3 regions of the Shinella sp. GW835-FHT14H05 genome follow, and region 2 is predicted to be linked to each of the others. Evidence: riboswitches for the same ligand, from Rfam matches in the RefSeq annotation. Region 2 holds a riboswitch; each other region holds the start of a gene.
The links. Region 2 has a riboswitch for cobalamin ahead of bluB (5,6-dimethylbenzimidazole synthase). Riboswitches for the same ligand answer to the same signal wherever they lie in the genome.

Region 1 (4,985 bases), 140 kb from region 2:
CGATATAGGTATCGACCGACATCGGATGCGAGAGCGTCGCGAGACTGGCAAGGCGCAGCCGCGTTTGCGTATCCTGTCCGCGATGGGCGGCGGCGATCGCGGCGAGTTCGGTGTCGGCGGCGGAGAGGAAGAGGATGTCGCCGGGCGTCTGGCCGAGATCGATCGCCTCCTTGCCGTCGGCGATCGTTCCCTTCTGGGCTAGCAGGAGGTGCATGCGGCGCCTCCCGATTGCCGGCGTGCCGTGCCGATGGATCCTCGGGTCAAGCCCGAGGATGACAGAGGGTGTGGTAGCTGCGGAGCACCTAAAATTACCCCGCAAGAAAACCGCCGCCTGCCAAAGCAAGCCCCTCGATAGACCGACAGCCTCCCCTCCCCACCGTCATCCTCGGGCTTGACCCGAGGATCCACCGGCGCGGCAAACCGCGCCCGAAGCGCCGAAGAGAGGGACTGCCGCATCCTCATGCCGAAATCAAACCGCCGCAGCGATAGCCGCGCGCACGGCTGCTTCGTCCATGTCGTGCAGGCCGATGACGACGAAGCGGGTGCCGCGGTTTTCGCCCGGCGTCCAGGCGCGTTCGAAATAGCTGTCGATGCGGCTGCCGACGGCCTGGACGAGCAGGCGCAGCGGCTTGCCGGGCACGTCTGCAAAACCCTTGAGGCGCAGCACGTCGTGTTCGGCGATCACGCCCTTGAGGCGCTCGATGAAGGCGGCCGGGTCGGCGATGGCACCGAGCTCCACGACAAAACTGTCGAACTCGTCATGGTCGTGCTCCTCGCCGTTCTCGTGCTCCAGCTCGTGGTGCGACTTGCGGTTGGCGATATCGTCCTCCGTGCCGACACCGAGGCCGAGCAGCACGGCGGCGGCGACTTCGCCGTTCTTCGCCTCGATCATCGTGGGCTTGCGGACGGTGCGCGAGGCGACTTCGTCGCGCACGATCTTGAGGCCCGCGGCGTCGATCAGGTCCGTCTTGTTGAGAATGATGAGGTCGGCAGCCGTGAGCTGGTCCTCGAACAGTTCTTCGAGCGGGCTCTCGTGGTCGAGGTTGTCGTCCTCGACGCGCAGCGCATCCACCTTGTCATGGTCGTCGGCAAAGCGGCCGGCGGCGACGGCGGCGCTGTCCACCACGGTGATGACGCCATCGACCGTCACCTGCGTCTTGATTTCAGGCCAGTTGAAGGCGGCGACGAGCGGCTGCGGAAGGGCCAGGCCGGACGTCTCGATGACGATGTGGTCCGGGCGGTTTTCGCGTTCCAGCAGCTTCGACATGGTCGGGATGAAATCATCGGCGACGGTGCAGCAGATACAGCCGTTGGTGAGCTCGATGATATCGTCCTCGCTACAGGCTTCCGCGCCGCAGCCCTTCAGCACGTCGCCATCGACGCCGAGATCGCCGAACTCGTTGATGATGAGCGCGATGCGCTTGCCGCCGGCATTCTGGAGCAGGTTGCGGATCAGCGTCGTCTTGCCCGCGCCGAGGAAGCCGGTGATGACGGTGGCGGGGATTTTCTGTTGCAGCATGACTCAACCCTTCATTTTCAGCGGCAATCCGGCCGCGACGAAATAGACTTCTGGCACGAGGGCGGCGATCTGCTGATGCAGCCGCCCGGCATGGTCGCGGAATTCACGCGCCATGCGGTTTTCCGGCACGATGCCGAGGCCGACCTCGTTGGAGACGAAGACCAGCCGGCCCTGCGCCGCCTTGATCGCTTCCGCGAGGCCGGCAAATTCCGCGGCCATATCGCGTTCCTCCAGCATCAGGTTGGTCACCCAGAGCGTAAGGCAATCGATGAGCACCGCCCGGTCCGGGCGTGCCACATCCCTGATGCGGGTGGCGAGCGCAAGCGGCTCCTCATGGGTTTGCCAGCCGTCGCCGCGATCCTCGCGGTGTTTGTCGATGCGCTGGCGCATCTCATCGTCCCATGCCCGGCCGGTGGCGATGTAATGACGCGAAAGGCCGGTCTCGGCGACCAGCCTTTCGGCAAAAGCGGATTTTCCGGAACGCGCACCGCCCAGAACCAGGACGGCTCCGGGCGATGTCTGTGCCATATCAGGCGGCCTTGGCGATCTTTTCGTTGGCAAAACCCAGCGAGAGGCCGAGCACGATCCAGAAGAACAGCGTCGTGGCGAGCGCCGCGACGGCGAACTCCGCACCGAGAACGGCCGGAACATTGCTGGAAATGTCGCCCGGCTGCGGCGCGCCGTAGACCTGCGGCGCCGCAATCAGCACGATGCCGGCGATCTTGGCGACGATGCCGTCCTTGAGGAAGAGCAGGTAGAGCCCTGCCGCGGAAAGCACGATGGTCGCAACCCACCAGACTTGGCGATCGCCGAGATCGGCGGCCGGGAAGCCCGGAAGCTCCGGCGGCAGGCCGATGGCCGGCAGCATGTGCACGGCAAGCCAGCCGGCAGCCCCCCACAGCGCACCGTTCGCCACCGTGATCGGATGGCCGGAAACGAGGCTGAAGCCGGCGAGCAACAGGGCAAAGCCCGAGCCGGTCACGAGGTTTGCGAGCAGCGTGCCGGAGAACCGGCTCATGCCGAACATGATACCGCCCTCTTCGTGCTCTTCGCCCTCATGGGCATAGGCGACGGAGATCGGCGAGAAGGACGAAGCCACATCCAGAAGGACGGCGCCGAGCGAAGAATGCTCCTGCGTCTGCGTGGCGCCATCGGTAGCGGGCGTGGTGCCTTCGGTGGCCGGCGCGGTTTCGCCGCCGCCCTCGAATTCCTCCGCATGGAGAATGAGCGGCACGACTCGCGCCTCCTGGGCGGCTGTCATCAGCACGCCGGAGAACAGCCCGGCCACCAGGGCGGCCAGGAGATAACGAACGATCATGTCAAAAACTCCTTAGTGGCAGGGAAAGCCGTAGGAGTGACGGGTGTCGTGCGCCGTGTCATGCAGCACGGCCGAATTCGCGAGGCCCGCGCCGAAAACCAGGAAAGCGCCGATCAGAAGCGCGAAAACGCCGGCAACAAGGCGGTCGTTTGCGGAAAGGGTAACAGAAGACGTTGAAGAAACAGCCATGACAACCTCCGTGCAGGCGTTGGGGAAGCCCCTCCCCAGGTCGGGCGAAATGCCCTCATCGGCTGGCAGGTCTCCTGGCTCGCGGCGTCCGGCGCTTTTCAACGCCTGCGGAACATTCTCACCTTCCCGGGTAGACGCATCGCAAAAGGGTGGACGATTCGTAGACTAAGAGGCGTCCGGCCCCGGCTTATCGCGATGCCACCCAGTGGCTTTTCCGGCGGGTTCTCCCTGGCACGGCCTGAAGCACCATTGCTTCGTCCCGCACCAGATCCTGCCCTCCGGATGAACGTCCCTCGCCACTCTACAGTCGCGGGGTCGGCCGTGATTGCAGCGCCCTATTTGGGTCCGCCGCGTCACATTCCCATTTACTCCCCGATCCGTTTCCGGATCCGGGAACCATCCAATAATCCGGATGATTATGCTTCCGCATCGCGCAAGTCAATCGATCCGCAGCGGCATCGCCTGTGCTGAAACCGCCGTCACCCACTCAATAGCCCGGAATGATCACCAGACCGCCGCCATCGTTGTAGTAGCTGTCGCCGCGGTATTCGCGCTCTTCATAGTACCCATCGACCGGGCCTTCGAGCACGTCGTAGTCCTGCTGGTAGCGGCGCTGGCGGTTCTGCCGGGCTTCGGCATATTGCGCGGCCTGCCGCAATGCGCGGTATTGCGGACGCGACAGGTAGCCATCGGCGCGATAGCCGGAGGAACCCTGCCAGGCGGCGATCGCCGAGCGGGTGCGCGGGCCGAAGACGCCGTCGACGCCGTAGGTATTGTAGCCGAGCGCGCTCAGGAAGCGCTGTGCCTGCACCCGAATCGACCGGTCCATGTAGGCCTCGCGGGGATCGACGATCGGCCGCTCCTCGATGGCCTGGCGCTCGGTGTCGATGATGGCCGTCTCGGTTTCCTGCTTCGGCGTCACCGCCTCCTCGCGCTTGGTATCGGCCAGCGCTGCGAGCCGTTCGCGGGCATCCCCGACGAAACGACCATTCGGATATTCGTCGAGATAGGCCTGGAACGATTCCTGCGTGCCGCCGAGCACGGCCTTTTCGAAGATCTCCTCCTCGCGCTTCTTCGCGTCGTCGGCCCGTTCGATGGCGAGGCCGCGGTTCTTGCGCTCGGCGTCCTGCGTTTCGGTTTCGCGGGTGGCCGTCGCGGCTTCGCCGGTGTCGGCCCCCTCGGTTTCAGTATTTTCGGTGTCCGCCTGCTTTGCGGCTTCAGCAGCCTCTTCGGCGCGTTTTTCAGCCTCTTCGGCAAGGCGGGCGGCTTCCGCAGCCTTGGCCTCGGCATCCGCCGCAGCGCGTGCCGCTTCGGCCTTCAGTTTCTCCACTTCAGCCGCCTTCTCTTCCGCAAGCTTGCGCGCGGCGGCGGCCTCTTCCTGGATGCGCGCCTTTTCTTCGGCGACGGCCTTCTCGGTCTCGATGCGCTTGGCTTCGGCCTCGCGACGGGCGGCGGCTTCCTCTTCGGCCCGCGCCTTCTGCGCGGCCGCGGCCTCTTCGGCCTTCTGGCGTTCGGCTTCGGCCTTCAGGCGCGCCGTTTCTTCGGCCTTGGCTTTGTCCGCAGCCGCCTGGGCCTCTGCCTTAAGGCGCTCGGCCTCGGCGGCCTGTTCATCGGCCAGCTTGCGCGCAGCCGCTTCCTTCTGTTCCGCTTCCGCCTTCAGGCGGGCGGCCTCTTCGGTGCGGGCTTTTTCCGCGGCCGCGGCTTCCGCTTTTGCCTTCTCCTCGGCGGCGGCCTTTTCCGCGGCCAGCGCACGGGCGGCGGTTTCTTCTTCCGCCTTCTTCGCCTCGGCTTCCGCCTTCAGGCGGGCTTCTTCCGCAGCCTTGGCCTTTTCGGCTTCGGCAGCCTTCTGCGCTTCCTCTTCAGCCTTCTTGGCCTCGGCTTCGGCCTTCAGGCGTGCCGTTTCGGCCTCCGCCTTGGCTTTCTCGGCCTCGGCGGCCTTCTGTGCTTCTTCTTCGGCCT
Region 2 (4,985 bases):
CCAGCTGCGTGACTGGATGTGGTCCGACTTCGGTTTCTCCTGGATGATCTTCGCTTCGCCGGACGGCGAAAAGGTGCTCGGCGTTTATCGCGGGGAAAAGGTTTCCGAGAGCAAGGCGCGCGAAAAGCTGCATTGGGTGAGCGATCTCACCCACAAGGCCGAGCGCAAATATCGCGAGGCGCTCTCGCCGGATCGCGGCGGCTGGCAGGTGGCGCGCGCCAAGGAGGATCCCGACCTTCTGACGCCGGCGCTGCCGGAAATCCATGTCACCGGCATGCGCCTCATCGACCGCGTCATGAGCATCGTCGTCGTGCAGGCCGTCGTTCCGAAGTCGCTCTATATCCCGGCCCACCGGCTGGAGCCGACACTGCTCATCACCGTCAAGCCGGTCTCGAAAAAGATGCTGGCGAACACCGAGCGACGACTCGGCGTGCACGATCTCGGCTTTACCCCCATCGTGACGCAGGAGCCGGGGCTGGTAATGACGCCGGTCGGCGCCGATGCCTACAATCCCATGGTCGCCTCCTGGCGGCCGAATATGCCGGGCTCCTTCGTCTGGCGCTCGGCGCTGCCGCAGATCGCGATGTTCGTGCTGGTCTTCGCCGGCGTCATGCTCTTCGTCACGCTGCGCTTTTCCGCCCTCATCAAGGCGCTCCAGCGCAGCGAGGCGAAAAACGCCTTCCTCGCGCGGCATGACACGCTGACGGGGCTGAAGAACCGCAGCGGCTTCGACGAGGAGGTGCGCCGCGCCATCCGCAAGGGCGAGACCAAGCCCTTCGCAATCCTCGCGCTCGACCTCGACAAGTTCAAAGCGGTTAACGACCGGCATGGCCACGCGGCTGGTGACGCGGTGCTGCAGGCCGTCGCCCGGCGTTTTTCCGATCGCATCGGCAAGCAGGGCTGCGTCGCCCGTCTCGGCGGCGATGAATTCTCCGTGCTCCTCACCGGCGAGCGGAGCCATGAGGCGCTGCTGGAGCTTGCCGGTAGCCTCGTGCGCGATACGCAGGTGCCGATTGCTTATGACGGCCAGTTGCTCGTCATCGGCGGCAGCGCCGGCATCGCGCAGTTCCCGCAGCACGGCGGCTCCGTGCATGACGTGATGGTGATGGCGGATGCCGCGCTCTACGCCGCCAAGAACGCCGGCCGAAACCGCGCCGTCCATGCGGATCATGTCGGCCAGGAGATAATCATCGAGGCCGGCGAGGCGCGCGCGGCCTGATATAGGGCGCTGACAGGCCGGTGCGCGGCGCGGGCAGGCTTGATCGCGCCGCCAAGCCATGCGCATATCGTTCCCGTCAGGTGCCTGCGTTTTGCAGGAGAATCGGGAATCCGGTGCGGGTGAGAGCCTCAAGTCCGGAACGTGCCCAGCGCTGTGACGGGGATGGTTCGCGCCGTAAAAGCTTGAATCGATTCAGGCTTTTGCCACTGGTTGTTCAACCGGGAAGGCAGGTGCGGGCCGTGTGACCCGAAGTCAGAAGACCGGCCTGGCAAGATAGACCGAACCGCGCGGACGGCGGAAGGTTTTGCGCATTGTTGGGGAGATGACGATGCGAGCCGAACCGTGCGATCCTCTGGTCGGGGCGGGCGCCTTTTCCAGCGAGGACAAGGCCGCCGTCTACCATGCCATCGAAACGCGCCGCGACGTGCGCGACCAGTTCCTGTCCGATCCCTTGCCGGACGATCTTGTAGGCCGCCTGCTGCACGCCGCCCACAGCGCGCCCTCGGTCGGCTTCATGCAGCCGTGGAATTTTCTGCTGGTGCGCAGCGAGGCGACCCGGCGCGCGGTGCATGCCGCCTTCCTGAAGGCCAATGCCGAGGCGGCTGCGATGTTCGACGGCGACCGCCAGACGCAATATCGCGCGCTGAAACTCGAAGGCATCCTCAAGGCGCCACTGTCGATCTGCGTCACCTGCGATCCGACGCGCGGCGGCACCGTGGTTCTGGGGCGCACGCACAATCCACGCATGGATGTCTATTCCACGGTCTGCGCCGTGCAGAACCTCTGGCTTGCGGCGCGGGCGGAAGGGGTGGGCGTGGGCTGGGTCAGCATCTTCCATGACGCCGACATCCGAAACATCCTCGGCATTCCGGACCATGTCGAGATCGTCGCCTGGCTCTGCGTCGGCCTGGTCGACCGCCTCTATGCCGAGCCGGAGCTTGCGGTAAAGGGCTGGCGGCAGCGTCTGCCGCTGGAGGACCTGGTGTTCGAGGAGCGCTGGCCGGACGCGGGCGTTAGTTGACGCCGGCATCGGCCGGGCGGCCGAGATCGATGGCGGATTCGTTGGCCGGCAGGAAGACCGGGCCGACCGTGCGCACCTTGCTCTTCGCCGGGTCGTAGTCGCGTTCCTCGACCTTCACCGGCAGCTTGGCCGGCGTCTCGTCCTTCTTCGGCAGCGTGTGGATGGTGGTGATCGAGCCGCCTTGCTCGTCGCTATCCCTGCCGGTGCTCGCAGTCTCGCTGCCCTTCAGCGCCTTCTCGCGCTTGATCATCTCCTGGTAATAGGCCGAGAGATTGCAGCCGCAGGCGCCGGGCTTGGAGAGGTCGCGCGTGCGGTAGGAGAAGGCGTTCGGCATTTCGTAATAGGGCCGGCCGGTGACCGTAGAGGTCATCTGGTCCGTCTCCTGGCCGCTCGTCATCGACTGGTAGAACAGTTCGGTCTGCGTCTCGGGGCACATCATCGCGCAGACCTGCTGGTCGCGGCGGAAATCGAGCGGGGTTGCGCCCGACGAGATCGGGAAGAAGCCGCCGTCGCAGGTGCGCACGCAGACGGTGCGCAGGTTGCCATGGCCGGAACCACCGCCGAGCGAGCGCAATTGCAGACGCTCGCTGCCCTCCGGCGTGGTGCCGAGAGGGAGCGTGCGTTTTTCATCGAGCGTGCGCAGCGTTTCGGTCGCCGCGATCGGCACCATCTTCGCCTCGTCATTGCAGCCGTTGCTTGCGAGCAGCGCGGTCAGGCGGGTGCGCTTGCCCTGCGACGAGGTGCCGCCGGCGAATTCGCGGCGTTTCTTGTCGAGGATGTCGAGATTGCGCTCCATCTTGCCGATGACCGTCGAGAGCGTGTCGCAGGCCGCCGCATTGGCGCCGCCGACGACGATGATGCTGCCGCCCGAGCAGCCGAGCCGGCGCTGGTCGCTCTTGGCCTTGCGCAGCTGGATGTTCTGGCGGGCGATGGCACCGGCATATTTGCGCGCGCTCGCCGTATCGACGACCACCTTGGGCAGGTTCGCAAGCTCCGCCTGGATCTGCTCGCACACCGCCGCTGCCGCCGAGCCGCCCGAAAGCAGGAGCGGCAAGCCGGTCGCAACGGCAAACAGAAGGCGGGTCAAACCTTTCAAATCTTCGATCCTGTGAAACTGTCGGGGCCGCGATCCGGCCGCATAAGCATATCCTATCATAGGCTGCATGAAGGGAAGCGCAACGTGCTCCCGCATTTGTGATTAATGCGCGGCGGAAAATATGAGTTGCGTATTCATCTTTTTGCCGGCTGCCCGCAATTGATCTCGTCCGGGGCTTGGTGTAGCACTCTGCGCACATACAACAGCCGGTTATGCGCCCGTCGCCGCGCAGCCGCCGTTCGGCGGAAGACCGGCCCTTCACAGGCAGGTGAACATGCGGATTTCGTCAGTTTTGTTGAGCCCTTTCTACGCGCTCCAGCTCGCATCCGGCGCAAAATCCTTCGCCGACAATCCCGTCATCGGCAGCAAGTGGCTGAACCGCAAGGGATTGCACGAGAAGCGCGTCTCGCTCGCCATGCGCATGGCCGCCTGGCGCCGCACCAAGCTGGAAAAGCTCGTCGCCCCGGAATATCGCCGGCAATATGCCGAAAACGGCTTCGTGAAGATCGAAGACTTTCTGTCGCCCGAGGTTTTTGCCGCGGTGACGCGCGAGATCGCGGAGCGTGATTTTGAGCGCTACGACATGCTGCAGGGCGAGACCGTCACCCGCCGCGCCATCATCGACGACAGCGATTTGGAAAGCCTGCCGGGCTTCAAGGCCGCGCGCAACGATCCGCGCGTCACCAATCTGCTGCGCTATGTCTCCTCGCATGACGGCCAGCCTTTGCTCGTCGTGCAGATCGTGATGGCGCTGCCGTCGGTCATCACGCAGGGCTCGACGGACCCGCAGACCGCGCTGCACAGCGACACGTTCCAACCGACCGCCAAGGCCTGGCTGTTCCTGCGCGATGTCGGCGAGGAGGACGGCCCGTTCTCCTACGTTCCGGGCTCGCACGAGATGACGCCGCAGCGCCTCGCCTGGGAGCGCCGCATCAGCGAGAACGCCGATTCGATCGAGAACAAATATTCTGCCCGCGGCTCGTTGCGCATCATGCCGGACGAGCTTTCGGCGCTGGGTTACGTCCAGCCGGTCAAGATGACGGTCAAGGCGAACACGCTGATCGTCGCCGATACGCATGGTTTCCATGCCCGCAGCCCGAGCTACAAGACGACGACCCGCATCGAGATCTACGGGTCGTTGCGCCGCAATCCGTTCCTGCCGTTCACCGGCCTGCACATCGCCTCGCTGCCCTTCATCGCGTCCGGCATGAACCGGCTGATCATCAATGCGATGGGTTTTCGCGCCAAGCTCGGCCTCAAGGGCTCGCCCTGGAAGGATGCCGGCAAGGGCAAGGCCGACGAATGGTCGAAGCGGCTGAAGCAGCCTTCGGCCTGACCCTCACGAATTGCCGGATCGGCCGTGCTGCCCTTGCAAGGCGGCCGGTCCGGCCCTAAATGTCCGGCATCGTCAATGCCGACCGGATGGTGCACCATGGATTTCAACCCGACCACAAATCGACGTCGTTTTGTCCTCGGGGAATTTTCCATCCATGCCGCATTCCATCACGCTTTCCAAAATCACCTGGTCCACGCCTGACGGCCACACCCTCCTTTCCGATCTCGACCTGACCTTCGGCGCCGAGCGCGCCGGCCTCATCGGCCGAAACGGCGTCGGCAAGACGACGCTGCTGAAACTCGTCACCGGCGAT
Region 3 (4,985 bases), on a different contig from region 2:
CGAGCGCACGGCGCTGATCTTCGTCGGCCGGACGCTGGCCGCGGAGGATTTTCGCGAGAGCTCGCTCTACGATCCCGCCTACCAGCGCCGTTTCCGTGGCCGCGGCGAGTGATTATTCGGCGGCGGCCATCGACGGCGCGGGCACGTAGTTGAGCACCGGGCCGAGCCAGCGCTCGACCTCCATCACGGACATGCCCTTGCGGCGCGCATAGTCCTCCACCTGGTCGCGCTCCACCTTGGCGACGCCGAAATAGTAGCTCTCGGGCGAGGCGATGTAGAGGCCGGAGACGGAGGAGCCGGGCCACATGGCGAAGCTTTCCGTCAGCGTCACGCCGATTTTCTTCTCTGCATCGAGCAGGTGGAAGAGCGCCGTCTTCTCCGTGTGGTCGGGCTGGGCGGGGTAGCCGGGAGCGGGGCGGATGCCGGCATAGGGTTCGCCGATCAGGTCCGTCGGGGCGAAGGTTTCGTCCGGCGCGTAGCCCCAGAGTTCCTTGCGCACGACCTCGTGCATGCGCTCGGCGAAGGCTTCGGCGAAACGGTCGGCGAGCGCCTTGACGAGGATCGAGTTGTAGTCGTCGTTCGCGCGCTCGAAACGTTCCGCGATGGCGATCTCGCCGATGCCGGCGGTCACGACGAAGCCGCCGAGATAATCCTGCTTGCCGCTGTCCACCGGGGCGACGAAGTCTGAAAGGGCGACGTTCGGACGGCCGTCGCGCTTGGAGAGCTGCTGGCGCAGCGTGAAGAAGGTGGCGAGCTCCCTGTTGCGCGCCTCGTCGGTGAAGAGGCGGATGTCGTCGCCCACGCTGTTTGCCGGCCAGAAGCCGATGACGGCTTTTGGCGTGAACCATTTTTCGGCGATGATCTTTTGGAGCATGGCCTGGGCGTCGGCAAAGAGCTGGCGGGCGGCAGGACCCTGCTTCTCGTCGTCGAGGATTTTCGGATAGACGCCCTTCAGCTCCCAGGTCTGGAAGAAGGGGGTCCAGTCGATATAGCGGGCGAGGTCGGCGAGGTCCCAATCCTGCCAGACACGCGTGCCGAGGAAGGATGGCGTCTTCGGCTGGTACGCGGACCAGTCGGCCTTGAAGGCGTTGTCGCGGGCCTTGGCGATCGGCAGGCGCTGCTTTTCCGCTTCGCTGCGGGCATGGGCGTCGGCGACCTTGCGGTATTCCGCCTTCAGCGTCTCGACGTAGCCGGGCTTCATGTCGGCCGACAGCAGGCTGCCGACCACGCCGACGGCGCGGCTGGCATCGGTGACATAGACGGTCTGGCCGCGGTCGTAGCGCGGGTGGATCTTGACGGCCGTGTGCACGCGGCTGGTCGTGGCGCCGCCGATGAGGAGCGGGATGTCGAAGCCTTCGCGCTCCATTTCGGTCGCGACATGCACCATTTCGTCGAGCGAAGGGGTGATGAGGCCGGACAGGCCGATGATATCGACTTTTTCGGCCTTCGCCGTTTCGAGGATCTTCGTTGCCGGCACCATGACGCCGAGGTCGATGATCTCGTAATTGTTGCAGGCGAGCACGACGCCGACGATGTTCTTGCCGATATCGTGCACGTCGCCTTTCACGGTCGCCATCAGGATCTTGCCCGCACTCTGGCGTTCACCGCTGCCGCCGTTGGCGAGCTTCTCGGCTTCCATGTAGGGCAGCAGCACCGCGACGGCCTGCTTCATCACGCGGGCGGACTTCACCACCTGCGGCAGAAACATCTTGCCCGCGCCAAAAAGGTCGCCGACGACGTTCATGCCGGCCATCAGCGGACCTTCGATGACGTGAAGCGGGCGTTCTGCGTTCTGGCGGGCCTCTTCCGTGTCGGCCTCGACGAATTCGGTGATGCCGTTGACGAGCGCGTGCTCCAGCCGCTTTTCGACGCCCCAGTCGCGCCAGGCGAGGTCACGCTCCTTGGCTTCCTTGCCGGCAGCACCCTTGAAGCGCTCGGCGATTTCCAGCAGGCGTTCGGTGGCGGTGCCGCCGCTTTTGGGCTGACGGTTCAGCACCACGTCCTCGCAGGCCTCGCGCAGGTCCGGTTCGATCGTGTCGTAGACGGCGAGCTGGCCGGCGTTGACGATGCCCATGTCCATGCCCGCCTGGATGGCATGGTAGAGGAAGACGGCGTGCATGGCTTCGCGCACCGGCTCGTTGCCGCGGAAGGAGAAGGAGAGGTTGGAGACGCCGCCGGAAATGTGGACATGCGGCAGGGTGGAGGTGATTTCGCCGGTCGCCTCGATGAAGTCGACGCCGTAATTGTCGTGTTCCTCGATGCCGGTCGCCACCGCAAAAATGTTCGGGTCGAAGACGATGTCTTCCGGCGCGAGGCCGGCGACTTCGGTGAGCAGCTTGTAGGCGCGGGTGCAGATATCCACCTTGCGCGCCTTGGTGTCGGCCTGGCCGGTCTCGTCGAAGGCCATGACGACGACGGCGGCGCCATAGGCGCGCACGAGCTTGGCATGGTGCAGGAAAGCCTCTTCGCCTTCCTTCAGCGAGATCGAGTTGACCAGCGGCTTGCCCTGCACGCATTTCAGGCCGGCCTCGATCACCTCCCATTTCGACGAGTCGATCATCAGGGGAACGCGGGCGATATCCGGTTCGGCGGCGATGAGGTTGACATATTCCGTCATGGCCCGGGCGGAATCGATCAGGCCCTCGTCCATGTTGATGTCGATGATCTGCGCGCCGTTCGCCACCTGGTCGCGCGCGACGTCGAGGGCGGCCGCATAGTCGCCGGCGGTGATCAGCTTGCGGAATTTCGCCGAGCCCGTGACGTTGGTGCGCTCGCCCACGTTCACGAAGGGAATGGCGTCGGTCAGCGTGAAGGGTTCGAGGCCGGAGAGGCGCATGTGGCGCGGGATGTCGGGGATTTCGCGCGGGCTGTGGCGCGCGGCGGCGGCTGCGATGGCGCGGATATGATCCGGTGTCGAGCCGCAGCAGCCGCCGACGATATTGACGAGCCCATCGCGCATAAACCCTTCGATCTGGGCGGCCATCTCGTCCGGCGTCTCGTCATACTGGCCGAAGGCGTTGGGCAGGCCGGCATTGGGATACGCGCAGACGAAGGTTTGCGCGACGGAGGAGATTTCGGCGAGGTGGGCGCGCATGGCATTGGCGCCGAGCGCGCAGTTGAGGCCGATGGAGAAGGGGTCGGCGTGGCGCACCGAGTTCCAGAAAGCCTCCGGCGTCTGGCCGGAGAGCGTGCGGCCGGAAAGGTCGGTGATCGTGCCGGAGATCATCACCGGCAGGTGGATGTCCTTTTCCTCGAAGACTTCGCGGGTGGCGAAGATCGCGGCCTTGGCGTTCAGCGTGTCAAAGATCGTCTCGATCAGGATGATATCGGCGCTGCCGTCGATGAGGCCGCGGACCTGCTCGGCATAGGCGGTGCGCAGGTCGTCGAAGGTGACGGCGCGGTAGCCGGGATTGTTGACGTCCGGCGAAATGGAGGCGGTGCGGTTCGTCGGGCCGAGGGCGCCGGCGACGAAGCGGCGGCGGCCGTCCTTTTCCTGCGCGCGCAGACCGGCGCGCCGCGCAAGGCGCGCGCCGTCGCGGTTCAGTTCATAGACCATGTCCTCCATGCCGTAATCGGCCTGGGCGATGGTGGTGGAGGAGAAGGTGTTGGTTTCGAGGATGTCGGCGCCGGCAAGCGCGTAGCGGTAGTGGATGTCCTCGATCGCGCCGGGCTGGGTCAGCGTCAGGAGGTCGTTGTTGCCCTGCTGGTGGCAGGCGCAGTCGCCGAAGCGGTCGCCTCGGAAATCGTCTTCCACCAGCTTCAGGGTCTGGATTTCCGTGCCCATGGCGCCGTCGAGCACCAGGATGCGCTCGCGGGCGGCGGCCTGCAGGGCGGCGAGAACCTCGCTGCCGTCGCGGCGTGGCAGTTCTGGGCCGAACAGGGTGTCCAGGTGCGAATTGGCCATGGCAAAGCCCTCCGGTGTCATCATCATACTACACCGGAGATCACATAAAGATATCTTTATGTCAATATGTCTTTATGCGTTAAGCCGTCAGTGCACCGCACCTCCCGCGCCGGCAAGCGAAGCGAACAGCGCCCTCAGGCGCACGATATCGGGATCGATGCCTTCGTAGCGCGCGAGCTTGCGCACTTCCTTCAGGGCTTCGACGGCAAGATCGGCGCCGCGCGGCTGCCAGAGCAGCCAGGAGATGAAGATGGATTCCGGCTTTCCGGTGCCGGAGAGGCCGTGGTCGGTATTGGCAAGCATTGTTTCCCCAATCGGTGAATTGGGGGATGACCGGACGCACGCATGCGGGAGCAGGCGCACCCTTGGGACACCCCGCCCATGGACGTTACAGCTGTCAGGGCAGGTCTCCTGGCTTGCGGGTCGTCGCCCCTGTCTCGCCTTCCCGGTGTAAAAACCAGTGGCATCCTTCGACAGAAACTCGCCGTTCACAGTTGCGGGGGCAGCGCCGGTCTTGGTGCTCGATCTGGAGCATCGCACCGGCTTCCCTCTTAGCCTCCGAGCCGTTTCGACTCGGAAGACCCTGACGGCGCCAAGCTGGCGTGGCGGCGCCGCCAAGTCAATGGCGGGATCGGCGTTGGCAAGAGCTGCGGAACTTTTCCCCATGTCATGCATTTGGCATCCGCCTGTCCTATGCGCTCGTGCGGCCCCATCCGGGTCTTGCGATTCACCAAAACCACAAATGAGGGTCGATGCTGCGCCATCCGGTCATGTTGACATGTTGCAAGTCTCTGTCCTTGCGGCTAAAAAATGCCGTTTTCATGCACCACGCGGCCAGGATGCCAAGCAGCGTGTCGCCTGAGCCATGTCCATTCCATTCGCGCCATCCGGGCGCCGTATGGTCTCATGGCTGATCGCGGCACCGAGATGAAGCCTGCCCGCAACAAACCGTTCGGCGCAAAGGCCGTTGCCGGATGGTTCCATATGGCCGGATCCAGAATCAGAAACATGCCCCTTCACAATACGCCGCAAGCCCCTTCGCGCGACGCCGACGCCAAGCAGATCGATTATAACGATTCGA

Region 1: linked by a shared signal. The riboswitch ahead of AC1Q6Z_RS05995 (CbtB domain-containing protein) and the one ahead of bluB (5,6-dimethylbenzimidazole synthase) in region 2 are both predicted to bind cobalamin.
Region 3: linked by a shared signal. The riboswitch ahead of AC1Q6Z_RS17590 (hypothetical protein) and the one ahead of bluB (5,6-dimethylbenzimidazole synthase) in region 2 are both predicted to bind cobalamin.

The regions. Positions count from the first base shown of each region.
Region 1 is NZ_JBXAFY010000001.1:1,218,257-1,223,241, reverse strand. It holds gene cobN (cobaltochelatase subunit CobN) at 1-214, opposite strand, end outside; gene cobW (cobalamin biosynthesis protein CobW) at 470-1,519, opposite strand; gene cobU (bifunctional adenosylcobinamide kinase/adenosylcobinamide-phosphate guanylyltransferase) at 1,523-2,047, opposite strand; gene AC1Q6Z_RS06000 (CbtA family protein) at 2,049-2,837, opposite strand; gene AC1Q6Z_RS05995 (CbtB domain-containing protein) at 2,850-3,026, opposite strand; cobalamin riboswitch at 3,074-3,442, opposite strand; gene AC1Q6Z_RS05990 (peptidoglycan-binding domain-containing protein) at 3,514-4,985, opposite strand, start outside.
Region 2 is NZ_JBXAFY010000001.1:1,359,863-1,364,847, forward strand. It holds gene AC1Q6Z_RS06680 (diguanylate cyclase domain-containing protein) at 1-1,219, shown strand, start outside; cobalamin riboswitch at 1,281-1,502, shown strand; gene bluB (5,6-dimethylbenzimidazole synthase) at 1,548-2,240, shown strand; gene AC1Q6Z_RS06690 (DUF2865 domain-containing protein) at 2,233-3,336, opposite strand; gene AC1Q6Z_RS06695 (phytanoyl-CoA dioxygenase family protein) at 3,632-4,672, shown strand; gene AC1Q6Z_RS06700 (ABC-F family ATP-binding cassette domain-containing protein) at 4,827-4,985, shown strand, end outside.
Region 3 is NZ_JBXAFY010000005.1:174,017-179,001, forward strand. It holds gene cobM (precorrin-4 C(11)-methyltransferase) at 1-112, shown strand, start outside; gene metH (methionine synthase) at 113-3,904, opposite strand; gene AC1Q6Z_RS17590 (hypothetical protein) at 3,992-4,207, opposite strand; cobalamin riboswitch at 4,289-4,505, opposite strand; gene AC1Q6Z_RS17595 (glycoside hydrolase family 94 protein) at 4,913-4,985, shown strand, end outside.